2 regions of the Psychrobacillus sp. FSL H8-0487 genome follow, and region 1 is predicted to be linked to the other one. Evidence: riboswitches for the same ligand, from Rfam matches in the RefSeq annotation. Region 1 holds a riboswitch; the other holds the start of a gene.
What was found. A riboswitch is a leader RNA that binds a small molecule or an ion and turns the genes downstream of it on or off. The one in region 1 is predicted to bind S-adenosylmethionine.
Positions count from the first base shown of each region.

Region 2: linked by a shared signal. The riboswitch ahead of MHI47_RS08365 (MetQ/NlpA family ABC transporter substrate-binding protein) and the one ahead of metK (methionine adenosyltransferase) in region 1 are both predicted to bind S-adenosylmethionine.

Region 1 is NZ_JBBOZA010000001.1:2,607,697-2,615,659, reverse strand. Features, by position in the region: gene MHI47_RS13305 (hypothetical protein) at 1-21, shown strand, start outside; gene MHI47_RS13300 (NUDIX domain-containing protein) at 107-580, shown strand; gene MHI47_RS13295 (alpha/beta hydrolase family protein) at 558-1,349, shown strand; gene MHI47_RS13290 (hypothetical protein) at 1,349-1,798, shown strand; gene pckA (phosphoenolpyruvate carboxykinase (ATP)) at 1,931-3,517, opposite strand; SAM riboswitch class I at 3,710-3,826, shown strand; gene metK (methionine adenosyltransferase) at 4,076-5,272, shown strand; gene MHI47_RS13275 (gamma carbonic anhydrase) at 5,434-5,946, opposite strand; gene MHI47_RS13270 (alpha/beta hydrolase) at 6,055-6,846, shown strand; gene MHI47_RS13265 (SRPBCC family protein) at 6,972-7,394, shown strand; gene MHI47_RS13260 (ArsR/SmtB family transcription factor) at 7,394-7,726, shown strand; gene MHI47_RS13255 (hypothetical protein) at 7,906-7,963, shown strand, end outside.
Region 2 is NZ_JBBOZA010000001.1:1,691,651-1,699,613, reverse strand. Features, by position in the region: gene MHI47_RS08395 (PaaI family thioesterase) at 113-595, opposite strand; gene MHI47_RS08390 (carbon-nitrogen family hydrolase) at 661-1,437, opposite strand; gene MHI47_RS08385 (hypothetical protein) at 1,535-1,897, opposite strand; gene MHI47_RS08380 (pyridoxal phosphate-dependent aminotransferase) at 2,665-3,849, shown strand; gene MHI47_RS08375 (hypothetical protein) at 3,991-4,332, opposite strand; gene MHI47_RS08370 (PPC domain-containing DNA-binding protein) at 4,518-5,018, opposite strand; SAM riboswitch class I at 5,172-5,287, shown strand; gene MHI47_RS08365 (MetQ/NlpA family ABC transporter substrate-binding protein) at 5,380-6,201, shown strand; gene MHI47_RS08360 (methionine ABC transporter ATP-binding protein) at 6,264-7,289, shown strand; gene MHI47_RS08355 (methionine ABC transporter permease) at 7,282-7,953, shown strand.

The DNA of each region.
Region 1 (7,963 bases):
AAAATGGGACCCCCAAAATAATAGTTACTTTTAGACTTAGCCCTCCATGGGCTAAGTTTTTTATATACATATGCTAAAATTGAAAGAAAACAAAGGGAGTCAGGATATGATTTCTTTCCAAGATTTAAATGGTTATGATGTATTGTTATCTTTTGAGCAAGGTAGCTTTGTAATCCCATCTGAACATGTACTAGTCTTAGCAAAATATAAAGGCAAATGGTTGGTGACGAAGCATCCTAAAAGGGGTTTAGAGTTTCCTGGTGGTAAGTTAGAGCAGGGAGAGACTTTAGTTGAAGCAGCAATTAGAGAAACAAAAGAAGAAACAAATGTGGATATAGTGGAGTTAGCATGGCTTGCAGAATATATGGTAATAGATAATATCCCTTTTTGTAAAACTGTTTATGTAGCGGAAGTTGGGTATATTAATAAAGAGAAGACAAACTTTGAAACAGAAGGAGCCTTTTGGTTATCTTCAGAAGAACTTACACAAAGTAATTATTTGAGCTTCCATATGAAAGATGATGGAATGAAAGCCATTTTAAAGAAGGTGAAAGAAATTGAAAGCAAATGGAACGATTGAAAAAGTTCGAGTTTATCCATCGCCCAATCCTCATATTGTATTAAGAGAAATTACATATTGGTCCTGTGGACTACGTGTCAAAGGGATGCTAGCGTCACCAAAAGAAGTAGGAGACTATGAAGGTATTTTATATTGTCGTGGTGGTATGCAAAGTATTGGTATGGTTCGACCCGCCCGAATCGCACAAATTGCTTCTGAAGGTTTTATCGTATTTGCGCCATATTATCGTGGCAATCGTGGTGGTGAAGGAAAAGATGAATTCGCTGGAGAAGATCGTTGGGATGCTATCTACGGAGTAGATATACTTAAGCAATATTGCCTTGCAGAACGGATTCACCTATTTGCATTTTCTCGTGGTGGAATCATGACATTATGGATTGCTATTCTACGTAATGATATTACCTCTTTAGTTACGTGGGCGGGTGTGTCCGATATATATCTAACATATGAAGAAAGATTAGATATGAGAAAGATGATGAAACGAGTCATTGGTGGTACTCCTAGCAAATATCCAGTGGGATACGAAGAGCGAGATGTATTACCTCTTATAAAGGAAATGAAGACATCCACGCTAATAATTCACGGTGAGCAAGATAAAAATGTCTCTTTTGAGCATGCAAAGGTTTTAGAGCATGCATTAGTAGGGAATAGTATACCAGTTGAAACCTGGTACTATCCAGAATTCACACATTTTTTTCCGAGCAAAATAAATAGACGTGTAGTAAAAGATGCATGTCATTGGATGAAAAATCAGAGAGGGGTTTTATAGTGGGTAATGTTGTAGTAACAACTGAGGCAATGAGTGTAGAGGGGAAATCTTCGTTTCCCATAGATACGAGTTTTTGGGAGGATTTGTGGGATCAATATACAAACGAGTTCCAAGAAGTAGTGATCCATTGTTGGTTGGAAGAACTAGAAGTGTTAGAAGAGTTAAACTCTCGAGCTGTTTCCGTTCAGACAGAGGGATTGATGAAAGTGGTTACTATTAATCTAACGGATGAAAATAGACTCTATTTTAGAAATTATTCTGTTGATCCAAAAGGTGGTTTAAAGTGGTATACAATGTTCTTTCAAGAAGATGGGGTTGAACAGATGGAAATAGGTCATTATGGTTCTGAAATTATTCTATATAAAGTTAATGAAGAGGAAGCCGAAAAGTTTGTAGAAATATTTCCTAAAATTACGGATAGTGAATATCATGAGACTAATGGTGACTAGAATAATGCTTATTTGACTAAACCATCCTTTGCAATAAAATATACTTATTATTCTTTTTAGCAAATAAAAGCACAAATATTAAAAAAGAGTCCAAATTCATTCGAATTTGGACTCTTTTTGATGTTTACTCTATTAAGCTAATGGTCCGCCTTTAAAGGAAATGTCTTCAGAAACTGTACCAAACTTTTTAAAGTTATCACGGAATGATTGAGCTAAATCAGCGGCTTTTTGGTCATATGCTGCTTTGTCTGCCCATGCATTACGAGGGATAAGTACTTCAGAAGGTACGCCTTCTACTACTTTAGGAATAGCTAATCCGAATACTGTATCTGTTTCCGTATCAGTATTGTTTAGTTTACCATCAATAGCAGCACGAACCATTGTACGTGTGTATGAAAGCTTCATACGGTTACCAACACCGTATTCTCCGCCAGTCCAACCAGTGTTTACTAAGAACACTTGTGCACCGTGCTCGTCAATCTTCTTGCCTAGCATTTCTGCATACACTGTTGCATGTAATGGTAAGAAAGGAGAACCGAAGCAAGTCGAGAATACCGGTTGTGGCGATGTAACTCCACGTTCAGTTCCAGCAAGTTTAGAAGTAAAGCCACTTAAGAAATGGTACATTGCTTGTTCTTTCGTTAGTTTACTAATCGGAGGCAATACGCCAAAAGCGTCCGCAGTTAAGAAAATAATTGTATTTGGGTGACCTGCTACAGAAGGATCTACAATATTATCGATATATTGAATTGGGTATGCAGCACGTGTATTTTCGGTTAATGAGTTATCTGCATAGTCAGCTACGCGAGTTTCTGCATCTACTACTACGTTTTCTAGGACCGTGCCGAATGAGATCGCGTCCCAAATTTGTGGTTCGTTTTCACGAGTTAGGTCGATACATTTTGCGTAACAGCCACCTTCGATATTGAACACACCGTTATCCGACCAACCGTGCTCATCGTCTCCGATTAATTTGCGACCAGCATCTGCTGAAAGGGTAGTTTTCCCTGTTCCTGACAATCCGAAGAATAATGTAACGTCTCCATCATCCCCAACGTTTGCAGAGCAGTGCATTGGTAAAATGTCTTGTTCTGGTAGTAAGTAGTTCATAATAGAGAAAATAGATTTCTTCATCTCGCCAGCATACTCAGTTCCACCGATTAGCACTGTGCGTTTTTCCATAGATACGATGATAAAAGTCTCTGAGTGAGTACCGTCTACCGCTGGATCTGCTTTAAAGTTAGGAGCAGATAGAATAGTGAAATCAGTCGTATGAGTAGCAAGTTCTTCTTGTGTTGGTCGTATGAATAGCTGATGAGCGAAAAGGTTATGCCAAGCGTATTCGTTAATAATTTGAATACCTAAACGTGATTCTTTGTCTGCTCCTGCATATCCTTTAAACTCGAATATTTCATCTTGTTTGTTTAGGAAGTTAATCATTTTTTTATATAATGCATCGAAAATGTCAGAAGAAATTGGTTGGTTTACTGAGCCCCAATCGATTTTGTCTTTAGAAATAGCTTCATCTACTATATACTTATCTTGGGGAGAACGGCCAGTATATTTTCCTGTTTCAGCTTTAACTGCACCAGTAGAAGTTAGTACTGCTTCTCCTCTTGTTGTAGCTTTTTCCACAAGTTGTGGCACTGACAATTGGCTGCTAACGTTATTTCCTGCTAACAATGCTTTCAGTTCACTCACTGTTTCGATTGAATTCATTTTGAATATACCATCCTTTTTTTATATTTCCTCTTCAAAAGAGGAAGTTTTCTAGATATGTGAATTAGTATAACACATTAGGTTCATTAGTCTATACTATTCACTTTTAATTTTTTCTTTTGTGTATAAAATACAAACAAAAATAGTTGACATCTTATACATACTTACGTATGATGATAAATTGAACGGATACTCTTATCCCGAGCTGGTGGAGGGGTCAGGCCCTATGAAACCCGGCAACCTGTAGTATTTTCATTATTACAAAGGTGCCAAACCTGAGACAAGGTGAAATTCCTTGATTGATAAGAGTGAAAGGTGCTTATGATACTAATACCTTTCCTCATGTATATTTACGTGAGTGAGAGGTTTTTTTATTGAACATCGCCCTTTATCCTTGTGTGCCAAGTCCGAAACGGCTTCAAGTTAACTTCAATGCATTTAACTTACATGTACTATTATGTGAAGAAAATGCATGAAACATTTTGAATGGCTTGACATGGGAATGAGTACCGTATCAATTCTTGAGAGAAATCTCGCGGGATATAGGAGGAACAATCTATGACACAACGTCGATTATTTACGTCAGAATCAGTGACAGAGGGACATCCAGATAAAATTTGTGATCAAATCTCTGATGCAATTCTAGATGCAATTCTAGCAGAAGACCCAAATGCTCGTGTAGCTTGTGAAACGAGTGTAACAACAGGGTTAGTATTAGTTGCTGGAGAAATTACTACATCTACTTATGTAGATATTCCAAAAGTAGTTCGTTCTACTATTAAAGAAATTGGTTATACACGTGCGAAGTATGGTTTTGACTCAGAAACTTCTGCTGTGCTAACTTCTATTGATGAACAATCACCTGACATTGCGCAGGGTGTAGATCAAGCGTTAGAAGCAAGAGAAGGATCTATGAGCGATTCTGATATAGATGCAATTGGAGCAGGAGATCAAGGCTTAATGTTTGGTTATGCTTGTAATGAAACTCCAGAGCTTATGCCTTTACCAATTAGTTTAGCGCATAAACTAGCTCATCGATTGGCACAAGTCCGTAAAGATGAAACTTTAGATTATCTTCGTCCAGATGGGAAAACACAAGTAACTGTAGAGTATGATGAGAACAATAATCCGGTTCATATCGATACAATAGTTATATCTACTCAACACCATCCGGAAATTACGTTAGAACAAATTCAAAAAGATATTAAAGAAGTAGTGATCAATCCGATTGTTCCTACAAATTTAATAGATGAAAATACAAAATACTTTATCAATCCAACTGGACGCTTTGTAATTGGTGGACCACAAGGAGATGCTGGTTTAACAGGACGTAAAATTATCGTAGATACTTACGGTGGATACGCTCGTCATGGTGGGGGAGCATTCTCTGGTAAAGATCCAACAAAAGTAGACCGTTCTGCTGCATACGCTGCACGCTATGTTGCTAAAAATATTGTTGCCGCTGGTCTTGCTGATCGTTGTGAAGTACAACTTGCTTATGCAATTGGTGTAGCTAAACCTGTTTCCATTGCTGTAGAAACTTTTGGTACTGGAAAAGTAGAAGAAGTGAAATTAGTTTCATATATTCGTGAACTATTCGACCTTCGTCCAGCAGGAATTATTAAAATGCTAGATCTACGCCGTCCAATATACAAACAAACTGCTGCTTATGGTCACTTTGGTCGTACAGACATTGATGTGCCATGGGAAAAAACAGATAAAGCTGCACAATTAAAACAAATGGCTGGATTATAATAGTATGAACAAAAAAGGCTTTCCTATAAGGGAAAGCCTTTTTTCATGGGGAATATAATAAGAATCGATCAATGGGTGCTGATAATCGATCGATTGAGTCATAAAATCGATCAATGAAAGTTATTAATCGATCAATCAAGACAAATAATCACTAACAAATGTTATTTTTGAAGGGATTTATAGTATTGTCCTTTTTCTACATATTCTCGGATAATTCTTTGGACATCGGCCTTATCTTCATCGTTTAGCTCACGAACGACTTTTGCAGGGCTTCCTAGTGCCAAAGAATTGGGAGGTATCTTTTTGCCAGGAGGTACTAAACTACCTGCTCCGATGAATGCACCCTCTCCAATTTCAGCTCCATCTAAAATAATGGATCCCATCCCTATTAATGCACCTTTACGTATTGTGCAACTATGTAAAGTGACTTGATGTCCAATAGTTACTTCGTCTTCTATGATGAGTGGATTATTTGGACTTTGATGCAGACAACTTAAATCTTGTATACTAACTTTACTTCCAATAATAGTAGGAGCAACATCCCCTCTAATTACCGTATTAAACCAAATTGTAGTCTCTGGACCGATTGTCACATCACCTGTTATTGTGACATAATCAGCTATAAAAGCAGAGTCGTCTATAATTGGTGTTTTCCCTTTATATGGATAAATCATTTAACATACGCTCCTTTTGAAAATAGATTATAATTAATGGTAACAGACATACAGTTTGAATGAAAATATATACCGTGGAAATGCAAGGAAGAAAAGAGGTTTGTTTATATGTGGAAATGGGAAACAGAAGTAAAGCCTAAAGCCGTAATAGTTATTGTTCATAGTGCATATGAACATCATAGAAGATATGCTTGGTTAATCGAAAAGTTGAGAAGCTCCAACTATCATATCGTTATGGGTGACTTGCCCGGTCATGGAGAATTAAAAAAATCAAAAAATATTCATGACGAATCCTTCGAACTATATAAGAACTACATTAAACAAGCGATGCAAGTGGCAGTTACATACGACCTACCTATATTTTTAATGGGGCATGGCCTTGGAGCAACCTTACTTATTAAAGTTTTACGAAAACTAGATATTGAATATGCGGGAGTAATATTGACATCTCCATGGCTCCAACTTCAAAAACTCCCATCCAAATGGACCAATACACTAGCCAAGTTGTCCATACCGCAGAAAATCAATCATGATATTCAATTAAATGAGTTAACGAGAAATTATGAGGTAATTCAACAATTTGTATCTGATCCTACTTATAGTACCTTTATTTCAACAGAATGGTACAAGGAGCTTCAAACACTCCTAAAAACAGTAAATCAATCGGAAATCTCTATTCCAAATAAACCAATTCTCGTTATGACTGGTGAACGAGATAAGATTACGGAGACAAATGCTGTGGCAAGATGGTTGAAGAGGCAGGAACTTTCTGAATATCAATATAAAGAATGGAAAAATTGTTTTCACGACCTCTATCACGAACCAGAACGAGAAGAAATCTTTACTTACTCTCAGTCATTTATTAATAATGTGTTAACGGATATAGGCTATATTGTTTAAAACTAAAACTCTCTTCTACTAAATTGTAGAGGGGAGTTTTGTGCGGATTGACATAACACCTTTTGGTTCTATATAATATGACACCTAAGGGTTTCGCATTTATGTAGTAAAGGAGAAATTTAAAAGTGAAAAAAAATTTACCTGATATAACGCAAACAGTTTTAGTAGAAGCGCCAATTCAAAAAGTATGGAACTATGTCTCCACTGCGGAAGGAATTTCAGCTTGGTTTATGTCCAATGATTTTCAAGCTCGAGTTGGATTTGAATTTACTATCCAATCACCATTTGGCCCATCTCCTTGTAAGGTAGTTGAAATAGACGAACCACATAAACTTTCTTTTCAATGGGATACAGATGGTTGGTTTATAACTTTTCTTTTGAAAGAAATTGGTTCTCAAACTGAATTCACATTGATTCATGGTGGATGGAAGGAAGCAGACTCTATTGTACCGAAAGCTAAAAAGTCGAATGCTGATGTTCGTGATACAATGGCGCAAGGTTGGAATGGAATTGTACAAAATAAATTTAAACAAGTAGTTGAATCTTAATGAGTGAATCGCTCAAAAAAGTAGATGTTTTTCAAGCTATTGCTGATCCAACGAGGAGAGACGTCCTTCGACTATTAGCAAGTAAAGAGAGATCCATTGCTGAAATTACTTCTAATTATGATATGAGCAGAACAGCAATTGTTAAACATCTAAAAGTTCTAACGGAAGCCGGTCTAGTCACAGGTCAAAAGTTAGGCAGAGAAAAAGTGTATCATTTAAAGCTGGAGCCATTGACGGAAGTTAAGCAGTGGTTGGACTACTATGAACAATTCTGGCATAACAAACTTTCTAAATTAAAGTTCTTAGTTGAAAATGAAGACGAAGATAAATAACAGAAAAAACAACCCCGTCAATTATACTGACGGGGTTTCATTGTATATAAGCAACATACTTTTTGTGCTCTTTCTGATAATTTAATTAAAACACTTGAAAATAAGAATATTCCATTATATAGTATTAGTGTACTATATAACTAATACACTAATATACTGTTAATAAAGGAGTTGGAAAATTGAAGGGATTATTATTAAAGGAATTGGCTCTGTACAAGTCGTGGCTACTTGGTTCAG
Region 2 (7,963 bases), 920 kb from region 1:
TTCATAAATTTTTCCTGTCTCTTTTAGTTTCGCTTTCTTATAGTATTACTCAATATGTCAAAAAAACCTGCACTAAAGACGTATTGTTTTAGTTGCAGGTTTTATAATTATTCTATTGTTTTCCAAAAGTATTAGGCATCACTACAGCAAGAACTTCACCGCGAGCGCATAGTTCTTCTCCCGCAAATACTTCTGTTATTACCTTGAATTTCTTTGGATGAATTTCTTCTACTTTGCCAACTGCTTTAAGAGTAACTTTTTGAGGTGTTGGCTTTAGGAAATCGACATGAAGTGAGCCAGTTACGAAACGAGGCGGCGTTTCTCCACTTCCTGGTTCAAACCCATTTTTTCGATGTAATGCGAGTGAAGCAGAGCCAGTTCCATGACAGTCTACCAGTGCCCCTATTAGACCCCCGTATACAAAGCCAGGTATAGCAATATGTTCTTCCTTCGGTTCATATATAGTTACTGTATGTTCCCCATCCCAGGCAGTACGGAAATGATGCCCATCTTTGTTCATCCTTCCACAACCGTAACACCAAGCAAAATCCTCTGGGTACTCATCTTGAATAGCGCGAATTTTTTCTACCATCATAACTCCCCCTTTAGAAAACCATACAAAAAAGCTACCCGTACGTCAATACAGATAGCGAGATTCTATTAATAGATGTCCACTCTGCGATCCTGAAAAACAGGGATCCTCTTTCTAACTTCATCCACTTCATCTAAGTTAATTTCTACTAGTCCGATTGTTTCTTCCTCTGCTCCAAGCCAAAGAACTTCACCCCATGGCGCAATTACCATCGAGTTTCCATTAAACGAATTGTTCAGATCTTCTCCAACTCGATTTACTGCTACGATGAAACACTGATTTTCAATCGCACGAGCTTGCAATAATATTTTCCAATGATCTATTCTTCCAGCTGGCCACTGTGCGGGTACAAATATAACTTTAGCTCCAGCCAATGAATGTGTTCGGAACCACTCTGGAAAACGTAAATCATAACAAATAACGCCGCCCATATCGACATCATTTAACGTAAAGATATTTTTGTCTGTTCCCGCCTCTAGATAAAGATGCTCATCCATTAATTTAAACAAATGTGCTTTATCATATTCGGCTATTACCTCACCAATATTATTCACGACATACATCGTATTAAAGAAATGATTACCTCTTTTCGTAGAAACGGATCCGCCAATGATATGAATATGTAATTCTTTAGCTAATCGCGCGAGGAGACTTTTAGTATCTTCGCCGTTTACATCAGCTATTTCTTCAAGATTCGTTAAATCATAACCCGTATTCCACATTTCAGGTAATACAACGATTTCTGCATTCAGCATCGCAGCTTTTCGCACCTTTTCTTCTACTTTTCTAAAGTTTTCCTTCGGATCCCCAAAAGCTATATTTAACTGAACACATGCAATTCTCATTTTGACACTCCTAAAGACATAATTATTAAAAGGTTATAAGATTTGACGGATAAATGCAACTATTCTTGTAAATCAAACAATGAATTCGTTGCTTTATTTAATATTCCCCTTTCTCCATAAAAGTCCGTATTTCTTCTATTTCTCCTTTTAATCTTTTATCCGCAGAGTCTAAAGATTGTTTGTTATCTACTTTGCTAATGAGACCTTCCACCAACGTATCTAGTAATCGTTCATCATCACTGAGTTCTCCATCACTTAACTTTGAGTCATACTTTTCTTTGTATTCATTAAAAGTTTCCCATTCTTCGCTTGTCGGCTCTCTGTCCATTTCTAATGAGGTTTCAATAGTAGTAAGCACCTGCTCAACATCGCCATGCATTTCTGCTTTAATATTCTCGTTAACGGATCCACATGCTGTTACTAGTAAGGTTAGTGTAAGAAGTATTAATAATCGTTTCATCTAACAACACCCTTCTTTTGAAAATTGTAATCTGCCATGGAATTGCACTATGCATGGGGTGCAATTCTGGACTTACGTTTAATTTTAAAGTCCACTATTTCTAAGATAATTCGTATTAATAAAACACCTAGACTATGTGCCTAAGTGCTTTATTGGGGTACTTGGAAGGTCAATATTGCAACAGATAATATAGTACATAGAACCATCCAAAGAAACCATGAATAATCGCCCACAGTATCGACTTGTTAACTGTCCATGAGATAACTATCGCCAATATTACTCCAAATCCAATTCCGCCAGATGTTACCGACCTCTGTCTAATCGCACCCATCCTATCCTTTTGGCAGTCCTATCTTAATATATTCCTAGTAGGCAACACCTTATGCCAAGACACGCAAAATCATCCGTAATACTTTTTGAAGCTATTAGTATCTTATTAAGCGGTTTTCAGTGAATTACGAAGGGAATTATTTAAAAAGTGGGCGTAAGTGACATCAAGGCAATCTTTTGGAGCTCTAATTTGATGGTTAGTTGGAATATTGGTACGTTTTGTTGGAATTTTAGGCTTTCTAGTTGGAATTATCGTCATGCTAGTTGGAAAAATGTAATACAGGAAAAAGATGTCCAGTCCTACACGTCCAAGCATGAAAAAAGATTCACATTTTAAAAATCAATAACTATAAAAACCAACCAATACATAGACAAGCTATTTATTTTTGTTAGAATAAAAATACAAATGCAACTTTTTAGAAAACGAGGTTTTGTACATGGAATTTTCAAACCGTTTAAACAATCTACCTTCTCAGTTCTTTGCTACACTTGTCAAAAAAGTGGGAGATGCAGTTCTAGAGGGTCGAGATGTGATTAATTTAGGACAAGGTAATCCTGATCAGCCCACTCCCCCACATATTGTGCAAGCAGTCCAAGAAGCGGCCGCTAATCCACTAAATCATAGGTATAGTCCCTTTCGTGGAACGGGGGATTTTAAAAAAGCAGCATCCAATTTTTATAAACGGGAATATAATGTAGATATTGACCCTGAAACGGAAGTGGCAATTTTATTTGGAACGAAAATTGGGTTAGTAGAACTCCCATTAGCTTTGATGAATGAGCATGAGTTAATGTTACTTCCAGACCCTGGTTATCCTGATTATTTATCGGGAGTAGGATTGGCAAATGTCGAGTTTAATACTATGCCATTACTGGGGGAAAATAATTTCCTGCCGGATTATAGCTCATTAACAGAACAACAAAAACAACAAGCAAAACTTATGTACTTAAATTATCCAAATAATCCTACTGGCGCTATCGCTAATTTAGACTTTTTCCAAGAAACTGTTACATTGGCAAAAGAAAATGATATTGCTATTGTCCATGATTTTGCATATGGAGGAATAGGTTTTGACGGTGTGAAGCCAGTAAGCTTCTTACAAGCTGATGGAGCAAAAGACGTTGGTATCGAAATGTACACACTGTCCAAAACTTATAATATGGCTGGTTGGCGCGTTGGTTTTGCAGTTGGAAACTCTAAAATCATTGAAGCTATTAATATTATTCAAGACCACTTATTTGTTAGTATCTTCCCTGCTGTTCAAGATGCTGCAACTGTTGCTTTGAACGGTAGCCAAGCATGTGTAAAGGAACTGGTTAATCTATATGAAGGCAGACGGAATGCTTTAGTCGAAGCTTGTACTAGCATTGGATGGAAGGTGACTGCACCGAAAGGATCCTTCTTTGCTTGGCTACCAGTCCCTGATAATTATACGAGTGAAGCTTTTGCAGATTTATTGTTACAAGAAGCTGACGTAGCGGTTGCTGCTGGTAATGGATTTGGGTCATCCGGCGAAGGATATGTTCGAGTAGGATTGTTAGTGGATGAAGACCGATTGAAAGAAGCAATTACAAGGATCGGAAAGCTTAATTTATTTGGCTATGTTAAAGGCAAAGGTTGATTTGAAATGCACATAAAAAAATGAGCTGGAATATATCTCCACGCTCATTTTACTTTGGTGTATGTTTTTACTAAAACACCCGTTTGTTTAAGTGTATTTATTCACATAGAACTATCCAAAATAGTTCTATGTATGCAAGTTCTAATAATCTAACTGCTTTAAGCTCAATAATAAACCATCATCTGTAATTTTTTTAACCATGAATGAATTTAACTTTCTGTCAATTTTTTTATCCATTTTATCTGCATTACTGAATGAATTTCTTACTGCATCTATTGCATAAATAAGAATTGATAACACACCCGCACTTCCTAATGCCACTCCTATACTTTCGTTCTCTGGAAGATGAGTATCCATAATCTTTCTTACTTCTTTATAATAGTCTCCTTTAATAAGGATATATTCAGATTTTGCCTCTAAACCTGCTAATAACTCAGTTCGATTATGTGCTTCATAAGCTTCTATACCATTCACTTTGTACATAAAAAATCCCCCTTTCAAGTGTCATAATAATAATTTACGAATATAAACAAACTAAAGTTCCGCTTTTTTCTAATTTTATTTATTCGACTAAACCGCTGCGTTAGTTTAAGTGTAACACTTTTAACATAGCGATTTATTTTAACAAAAATGCCGCCCATTAAATGAGGCGGCATTTTCTATTTGTGTTAAAGCTGATTAGGTTTATCTTTTTTCTTTTCTACCGGATAAAACTGATTTGCTCCTGTTTCTTCATCAAACTTCCGCTGAAAATCCATACCAATAGTTTCTGCCAACACTAAATCTACTGTAATAACAGGATTTTCACCTTTCATAAAATGACCACCAAAAATATTGCCATATTGGTCACATATTGTCCCATGGAAATGTGTTTCAAACTGTCCATCTCTTTGACAGACAACTCCCGTCCCCTGCAAAAACTCGATTGGCCCCTCTTTGACAACGAGGTTATTGTACCCTACACCTATGGGTGAATCTTCGTTTGGTATCAAATAAACAAATCCACTTCTTTGAAAACTTCCAAAACAACTAAGAATTGTAGCAGAATTAATTCCATTCACTTTACACAATTCCTCTATTCCTTCTAGCAAATCAGTTCCATATACTAAACGCGCTCCTACTACCTTTCCTAGCTGACCAACTGCAAAGTTTGCTCTTACTTTTGACAACGCTTACACACCCTTTTTGTATAATTATTTATTTTTATTAAACATATACTATTTAGAATGTTATACGCAACTACAAAAAAAGTAGGTTGACTTTAATAAGTTGATGTAGTAAATTATATTTTATGAACTGTTGAAAAACTTAATAGCTGATATCTCTTATCAAGAGTAGCTGAGGGACTGGCCCTATGAAGCTCGGCAACCATCCACCTAATAATCTATGTGGAAAGGTGCTAAATCCAGCAAAACAATTTTGTTTTGATAGATAAGAGAGGACTAACGTATGTATGCGCCTCTCTTTCTTTTGAAAGAGGGGCTTTTATATTTATACAACGTTCTGAATAATTATTTGGAGGAATGGAAAATGAAGAAATTTGGATTTTTATTGTCAACGGTACTTTTATCTGGAGCTCTTGTAGCTTGTGGAGATGATGCAACTTCAGAAACTAAAGCGATTAATGAGGACAAAATAGTAGTAGGTGTAACTGCTGGGCCACATGAACAAATTGTAGAAGTGGCTGCTAAAGTGGCTGCTAAGGACGGATTAGAAGTTAAGCTTAAAGTTTTCTCTGACTATATTTTACCTAATACAGCCTTATCGGAAGAGGATTTAGATGCAAATAGCTATCAGCATGAGCCATTCCTAGATACGTTTAACGAAGACCATGGCACAGATTTAGTTCCTGTAGGAAAAACGATATTAAATCCAATGGGTGTCTATTCAGACAAATATGATTCTATAGATGACCTGCCAGATGGAGCAACTTTTGGTTTACCAAACGATCCTACAAATGGCGCTCGTGCATTATATATTTTAGAAGAAAATGGCTTTATCAAAATTAAAAAAGATAAAAGAGAATCAGCAAGTATTTATGACATTGAAGAAAACCCAAAAAACCTAGAATTTATTGAACTAGAAGCTGCTCAAATCCCGAAACAACTGAGTGAAGTAGATGCAGCTGCCATCAATACAAACTTTGCACTTGAAGCAGGTATTAGTCCAAAAGAGGATTCCATATTACTAGAATCTTCCAATTCTCCTTACGTGAACTATATTGTAGTCCGTGCAGAAAACAAAGATGATCCGACAATCCAAAAGTTTATCAAAGCATATCAATCGGAAGAAGTTAAAAAATTCATCGAAGAAGAGTTTAAAGGTTCAGTTTTACCTAGCTGGGACGAATAATGGAGTCATAAACGTTACCGACTTCGGTAGCGTTTTCTTTAAAAAGAAAGGAAGATCGTGAAATGATTGTATTAGAAAATGTCTCGAAAGAGTTTAATAGTAAAAGTGGAGCTGTAAAGGCAGTAAAACAAGTAAATATACGGGTAAATCAAGGAGAAATCCACGGTGTTATAGGATATAGTGGTGCTGGAAAAAGCACACTAATTCGTTGCGTAAATTTACTGGAAAAACCTACGGAAGGTAAAGTTTTCATAAACGGAGTCGAACTTACTTCCTTACCCCTCCCTAAATTGCGTAAAACTCGCAATAAAGTTGGCATGATTTTTCAAGGATTTAACCTACTTAAAACAGCAACGGTTTATGATAATATCGCCATTCCACTAAAGCTACTCGGCTATAACAAAGACGAGGTAAAAAAACGGGTGGAGCAATATTTAGACATAGTTGGTTTAACTGACAAGCATACAAATTATCCTAACCAGTTATCAGGTGGACAAAAGCAACGTGTTGCTATCGCTCGCGCACTTGCTCAGGAACCTGAAGTATTGCTTAGCGATGAAGCAACCAGTGCACTGGATCCAGAAACAACTGATTCCATCTTAGATTTGCTACTAAAGATCAATCGTGAATTAGGAATTACTATACTCTTAATCACGCATGAAATGAATGTCATTCAAAAAATTTGCGATCATGTATATGTCATGGAAAATGGAGTTATCGTGGAACAGGATACAGCTATCAATCTATTTACGAAGCCTACCCACCCTACTACCAAAAAGTTTTTAAATACAATTAGCCAACGGAATTTATCCAATTCATTGATTGCTCAGTTGAATGTTACAGGCGCAGTCACTCGTTTAACATTTGTAGGGGAAAGTACTGGAAAACCGTTATTGGCAGAAGTTAGTCAAAAATTTAATGTTCAGCCAAACATTTTAACTGCTAATATTATCGAATTGAAGAATGGCATCGTCGGAAATATAGTCGTTCACTTAATTGGCGACAAAGAACAAGTGAAAAACGCTATTAACTATCTAGAAGCACAAGGTGTAGCAACGGAAGAATTGGAGGGACATTCTCATGAGTAGAACAGATCAATTTGTAGAGCAATGGCTACCGATTATTGGTGTATCTGTTGTAGAAACATTTCAAATGGTTAGTATTTCCCTTTTCTTCTCTGTACTAATCGGGATTCCATTAGGTATTTTAATCGTTTTAACTAGACCTGGTCAGGCATTGGCAAATAAGTTTATTTATCAATTAACTAATTTAATCATAAATATTGTACGTTCTATCCCGTTCATTATTTTACTATTCTTCATCTTGCCATTTACAAAACTCATCGTTGGAACAACTATTGGTGTGCAAGGAGTTATCGTGCCATTAGTCATTTATACAGCACCATATATTGCTAGACTAATGGAATCTGCCCTACTTGAAGTGGAGAACGGTGTTATTGAGGCATATACAGCAATGGGTATTAGTACAGGTGCCATCATTTGGAATGTCTTACTTCGTGAAGCTCGCCCTTCTATCGTTTTAGGGTTAACCATTTCAACGGTAAGTTTGATTGGAGCTACTGCAATGGCTGGAATGGTCGGAGCAGGTGGTTTAGGCGACTTGGCATATCGTTTCGGACATTTGCGCTATGAAGTAGATGTTATGTATGCAACAGTAGTCATTTTAATCATCCTTGTCCAAAGTATTCAATCTATCGGAAACCGTATTGCAGCGAATATTAAAAAAGACTAGTAGGAGGGTT